DNA from 2 places in the Fervidobacterium ngatamarikiense genome. Region 1 is predicted to be linked to the other one. Evidence: predicted binding sites of a transcription regulator. Region 1 holds the regulator's gene; the other holds the start of a gene.
What was found. Region 1 encodes HrcA, which represses chaperone genes, less so after heat shock. Its sites were predicted from a motif close to ATTAGCACTCNNANNNTNNGAGTGCTAAT; they were not measured.
Positions count from the first base shown of each region.

Region 1 (3,431 bases):
CCGAGGGCTTTTTTGTTATCTACTCTGTTCAACTTCTTTGCTTTTCAGATAAGAATTAAGAATTAGCGAAACAAGTATCAAAATCATTCCAAATACTTGTACTGCAGCAATCCTTTCATGCCGAATGAAACTGCCTGCAATTACAGATATCACCGTCGTTAGATTTGAGAAAAGAGAAGAAACCGTTGGTGAAACCTTGCTAAGCATGAAATTCACAAGAAAAAATGCAACCGTTGAAGAAAGTATGCCAAGATACAATGCTCCAATAACAACAGCAGGGTGGAATGCGATTGTGAAATTTCCTGTTACGATGCTCAGGAAAAAGAAAAAGACAAATCCCGTAAGCATCATAAAGAACGTTATCTCAACAGGAGTGAACTCTGAGGATAGCTTTCTCGAGAAAATATTGTAAAATGCTGCGGAGAAAACCGCACCCAAAACCAACAGCTTTCCAAGTAGCGCTCCTTGTTCTAATCCCCCACCTTTGACGATAAGAAACACTCCAAAAAAGCTAAGAAATGCGAAGAGAATTTGGTACCATCTGATTCTTTCTTTCAGCAATGCTGGACTCAAAATCGTTATAACGATTGGAATTAATGCAATCAACATCCCAGCCTCAGAGGACGTCGTAAACCTGAGTCCATTAGTCTCGAACACAAAGTAAGCAATCGGTTGAAATAGCGCTACTTTCCATAATTTCCAAAATGGTTTCTTTGTTAATTTTACGATTCCAAAAAGCCAAAGTAATAGCATCACACTGGTTGCCACACCAAACCTAAAGGCTAAAAACGTGTAAACGTTTATATGTTCTATACTGTTTTTAGTAAAAAGGAATGATAACCCAAATATCGTTGAAACTGCAAATCCAGAAATATAAACCTTCCAGTTCACATTTATCACCTCAGGCAAAGTAGAATCATCTACAAATGTTCGTATTCCGCACAATTTTTTCTGTTACTATTTTACCAAAAAGGAAATTTTCATCAATATTTTTCTTTGCTTTGTGTCTGATATCTCAGATACTGAAAACACTCCAAAAATTGACAAATTCTCACACTTATGGTAATATATTAGCAGACTAAAGTGTAGATTGCTAACATTTCTGATAACAAAAATTAGGCTAAAACAGATAGAAAAACGGAGAGGTGATAACCGTGTTAGGAAACGATATCACCGAAAGACAAAAGAAAGTTCTTTACTGCATTGTGCAAGAATACATCAACACGAGGACCCCTGTAAGCTCAAAAAGGGTTTTGGAAAGTGCTGCAATTGAGAGATCCGGTGCAACGATTAGAAATGATATGAACCGTTTAATGCGCACGGGATATATATTCCAGCCACACACTTCTGCTGGTCGCGTTCCAACAGACAAAGGACTCAGGTTTTACGTAAATGAACTGAAAAAAATCAGGGAAGAGATAAAGTCCAAAAGCTCACAAGTGGAGGTTGCGGCAAAATTTCCAATCGGTGATATGGAAAAGGTGCTCACGGGTGCAGCAAAGTTGTTAAGCTCTTCAACAAAAGGTATGGTTATTATTGAAAAGCCCAGCCCACTAACGCTAAGAATCAAGCGTATAGTTGTAACACCTGTGAGTAAGAATTTCTCAATTGCGAATATAATTACATCCCTCGGTCTCAGTTCTTCCATTCCAATCCAGCACACCGAACTTGACGATGTTGAGAAAATAGAGCAGATGCTTAACAAAGCGATGACAGGATTAACATTGAACGAATTCAAATCCAAATTGCGAGATATACTTACTCGAATCAATAATTTTAACAACTTAAATAGCTTCAAAGACAGCGATTTTGGAACTATCAGTCGTGGATTTTTAGAAATCACGGAAAGGTTATCTGTTGAAAGCTACGAAGATTACATAACGGAAGGACTACCAAACCTTCTTGCAAACGATAGAATCAATCTGAAAAAATTACAAAACATCCTTGTGTATGTTTCATCCGACGTGTTTTACAAAGAACTATTTGAGCTTGAGAACGACATATACATCGGTAAAGAGCATGGATTGAAGTTCCTTGAAGATTTCTCGGTAATTCTTGGACAGTTCTACTCAGAAGATAATCCCGTTGGACGCGTTGCTGTTATATTCGACAAATACGGTCGATATGATTTGATTATGGATAGCTTCGAGTTTATGCTCAACAGACTGAGCGAGTATTTCACTATAGTATCGAGGAATGTCTAAAAACTCAAACTAAAAGAGGAGGTAGGGAACATGTGTGAAGAAAAGAAAATAAATGAAATAAATGAAACACAACTGCAAGTTCAAAACAACTTGGAAAGTTCAAATGAAATTAAGGAGCGAGAAGAAGTGAACCAAATGAACCAAAACGAATTATCAGAAGAGAACAAACAACTGAAAGAAAAGATAGCAGAGTTAGAAAACCAACTGAAGGAAATACAGAACGCTGCACGCATAATCAAAGCAGCATTTGAAAATTACAAGCTCGACGTTGATAGGCAAATTAGAGACGCAACGAAATCAACGGCGCTTCGTATAGTAAAAGCGCTTATACCCATTTTAGACGATTTTAAGAGAGCGTTCAAATACTACGACTCAGACAAGGATTTAGAAAAATTCAAACTTGGAGTAGAAAAAATCTATGAAAAACTTCTAAAGACACTGGAAAACGAGGGATTAAGGATTATTGATGCCTCTGGAAAGTTTGACCCGTTCAACCATGAAGCATTTGAAAAAGAGGAACGTGATGATGTTGAAGAATACACTATTCTTGAAGTCATTGAAGATGGTTACACATTCAATGGGCAGGTTGTAAAACCAACTAAGGTACGTGTTGCTATAAAACCAAGAAAAAAGGAAGAGAATGCAGTTAATGACCAACAAAACACGTGAGAATCAAAATACAAAATAGGGGTGGTTTGCAATGCCAGCAAGAAAAGACTATTATGAAATTCTCGGAGTGCCAAGAAACGCTTCTGAGGATGAAATAAAGGCTGCATATAAAAGGCTTGTAAAAGAGTGGCATCCTGATAGGCATACTGGTGATAAGAAAAAGGAAGCAGAGCAGAAATTCAAAGAGATACAAGAAGCGTACGAGGTTTTAAGTGACCCTCAAAAACGTGCGATGTATGATAAATTTGGATACGTGGGCGAGGGTGGTTACGTGTACGAACCTTCAGGAAGAACTGGTGGATTTGGATTCGACGATATAAGCGACATCTTTAGAGATTTCCTGAACGATGACATATTTAACATATTTTTCGGTGGTCACAGAACGACCGCATCACAAACACAAAGAACAACTAGTGGAAGAAGATACGCCAAAAGAGGAGAAGATATAAATCTTGAGGTAACCATCACGGAAGCCGACGTATTCACAGGCAAAGATGTCACAATAGAGTACGACCGATACGAAACTTGTGAAAATTGTAAGGGAGAAGGAGTAGAACC
Region 1 is NZ_CP011393.1:1,414,354-1,417,784, reverse strand. Features, by position in the region: gene JM64_RS06615 (DMT family transporter) at 16-891, opposite strand; gene hrcA (heat-inducible transcriptional repressor HrcA) at 1,155-2,204, shown strand; gene JM64_RS06605 (nucleotide exchange factor GrpE) at 2,235-2,873, shown strand; gene dnaJ (molecular chaperone DnaJ) at 2,905-3,431, shown strand, end outside.

Region 2 (3,431 bases), 830 kb from region 1:
CGTTACAAAGAACAAAGAATTCTACAAAAACGCACTCAAATTTGCACAAGCAAGACTTTGTCCTGCTGAAACAACACAATTTGGAGCAATTGGGCTACTCACACTTGGAGAAGACTACACAAACTCCGTGCGTGATGAATACCAAAAAAGAAGAGATGCAACCTACGAAGCTCTCAAAGAAATACCTGGTGTTGTAGTCCACAAACCGGAAGGCGCATTCTACCTATCAGCCAAACTTCCTGTTGAAAATGCGGAAGATTTCATCATCTGGATGCTCAAAGAATTCAACGTTGATGGCAAAACAACGATGGTCTCCCCACTGAGTGGATTCTATGCAACACCTGGCGCCGGAATGAGTGAAATTCGAATAGCATACGTTCTTGAAGCTGACAAACTCGCCGATGCGGTTAAAATACTTGGTGAAGGAATAAAAGTGTATAACTCAAGAAAATAAATAAGATTGATAGTAAAAAACAAAAAAAGCGGCAGCCATCTTGGACTGCCGCTTTCGTATTTTTTTTTAGAAGAAGAATCCAAACGTTAGCATCTTTGTTCCATCTGTTGGAATTTAACACTTTTGTTTGAGGCAACATAAAACGGAAGACCTATCAAACCATCTTTGGTATATACTAAGTGAGCATTTGTGAGATGCCCGTGTCTAGATATTTGGACAGCAACTTCTTTTGCTGTGCTAGGTGACGTTTCTGTGACGCATGATAGCACGATGAAAACCAAAGCTAAGACGACCGCAATCTTTGTTGCTTCGTTCAAATTGGAAAATATAGGTTGAAAATCATTTGATAGGACCATATGATATAATTCACTTTGTAAGTTTTGAAAAAAACGGAGGCGGAAAGTTGCTCAACCTAAAAAAGCTTGAGAATATCCTTTTTTATTTCATAATTATTGGAAGTTCCTTAATAATCTTTTCAATTTTAGGTATGTTTTTAAACAGCAAAACGCCGCAGGCTCAAGTGCAAAATGTCCAGGTAGACATACGTGAGCCTTACTTTGCATCGCTTGAACATAATACAGAGTCAACAGGTTTTGTCGAAGAAGCTTACACTGAGCTTGAGACGGACACACAACTAGACACAGTAACACTAACTGAGAGGTACAATCAAATGAAAGAAGAATTAAAAAGCCTAAGGCAGGCATTAGCAAGAGACAGAACTGTTGAATACGTTATTTACAGCGTCGTTGACTACGAAGGAGAAGCATTAACTTTTGATGAAACAGGAGGATTCACAAGATATGGGATATCTTCTAAGTACAACCCTGATATCGATGTTTTCCGTATTACGAGGCAAGACGCATTCAATATCTTATACATTCGCTATTACCTTCCCAACGGTCTTTACAAATATCAAAGTGTAAGACTGCAAGTGGCTTTGATGCACATGTGTGTGCTATTCGGTAACAAAGCCTTCTCAATAGCCTACTCTGTGGCTCCAAAGGAAAAGCTCATCACATTACGTGATTCTGACCCAGATTTTCCCAAAATTATCGAAAAACTAAGACTCACCTTTAGAGACCATGCCAAACGCATTGGTATCAAAAATCCCAAGTACTTAAACGGTTGGCTAAATAGGATAGACAAAGTATTCTACATAGGATAAATCCTAACACCATGTCGCATTTGCATTTCGGTTAGTACTGTCATCGCAAAATTTTTTAAAAATTTTAATTATCACTCTTGACAAATGAGTGCTAATTTGATAGAATATATTCGGCAAACAAAAAAAACAAAAATCTTACGGAGGTGGATATATATGGCGAAAAAAGAGTTTGTTGTTGGAATTGACCTTGGTACGACCAACTCAGTTATCGCTTGGATGAAACCGGATGGAACAATCGAGGTCATTCCAAACGCAGAGGGAAGTCGTACAACACCGTCTATAGTCTCGTTTACGAAAACCGGAGAAATCATTGTTGGTGAACCAGCAAAACGTCAGCTTATTTTGAACTCAGAAAGGACCATAAAATCCATTAAAAGAAAAATGGGAACGGACTACAAGGTGAGGATCGATGACAAGGAGTACACCCCTCAAGAAATCAGTGCGCTCATACTCAAGAAACTCAAAAAAGATGCAGAAGAATATCTCGGTGGTGAAATTAAAAAGGCAGTTATTACTTGTCCAGCTTACTTCAACGACGCTCAACGACAAGCTACAAAAGAGGCTGGTATCATAGCTGGACTTGAGGTGCTCAGGATAATTAACGAGCCAACAGCTGCTGCATTGGCTTACGGCCTTGACAAAATGGAAGGCGAAAGAAAAGTCCTTGTCTACGACCTTGGTGGTGGAACATTTGACGTCTCCATACTTGAGATAGGTGGAGGAGTCATTCAAGTTATCGCGACAAGTGGTAACAACCATCTTGGTGGTGACGACTTCGACCAAAGAATAATGGACTACATTATCGACGAATTCAAAAAACAACATGGCGTAGACCTAAGAAACGACAAACAAGCACTCCAAAGAATCAGAGATGCTGCAGAAAAAGCAAAGATAGAATTGTCTACAAAACTTGAGACGGACATAAGCTTGCCATATATAACAGCTACAGCTGAAGGTCCACTGCACTTAGAAATGAAACTTACAAGAGCGATGTTCGAATCACTCACAAGAGACCTTGTTGAAAAAACAAGAGAACCAATTGAAAGAGCACTAAACGATGCAAAACTCTCACCGCAGGACATCGATGAAATCATTCTTGTTGGTGGTATGACAAGAGTTCCGATGGTGCAGAGGTTCATCAAGGAAATTTTCGGAAAAGAACCGAACAAGAGTGTGAACCCAGACGAGGCTGTTGCAATCGGTGCGGCAATCCAAGCGGCAATTTTGGCAGGAACTGAAGGTGCAAAAGACAAAGACGTAGTACTTGTAGACGTTACACCACTCACACTCGGTGTTGAAGTCAAGGGTGGATTGATGGAACCAATAATTCCAAGGAACACAACGATTCCCGTTAGAAAGAGCAAAATATTCACAACAGCTGAAGATGGTCAAACAAGTGTTGAAGTAAGAGTCTATCAAGGTGAACGTGCAATGGCAAAAGATAACATATTCCTTGGTAGCTTCCAGCTTGTAGGTATTCCACCGGCACCAAGAGGAGTGCCTCAAATCGAAGTTACGTTCGACATCGACGCTGACGGTATAGTTCACGTCTCAGCAAAAGACCTTGGCACAGGAAAAGAACAATCCATGGTTGTCACAGGTAGACATCAACTGAGCAGCGAAGATATCGAAAGAATGATTAGAGAAGCGCAAATGTATGAAGAACAAGACAGAAGAAAACGCGAAGAGGTCGAACTAAAGAACAAAGCAGATGACTTGGCATATCACATCGAAAAAATACTCAAAGAAAACGGCGACAAGATACCGGCAGATACAAAGAACAGGTTAGAGGAAATCATTAGGGACTTGAGA
Region 2 is NZ_CP011393.1:186,707-190,137, reverse strand. Features, by position in the region: gene JM64_RS00895 (pyridoxal phosphate-dependent aminotransferase) at 1-454, shown strand, start outside; gene JM64_RS00890 (hypothetical protein) at 541-810, opposite strand; gene JM64_RS00885 (glycosyl hydrolase 108 family protein) at 858-1,619, shown strand; gene dnaK (molecular chaperone DnaK) at 1,773-3,431, shown strand, end outside.
Region 2: a site for HrcA is predicted at 1,687-1,715, ahead of dnaK (molecular chaperone DnaK). Genes of this name have one in related genera too.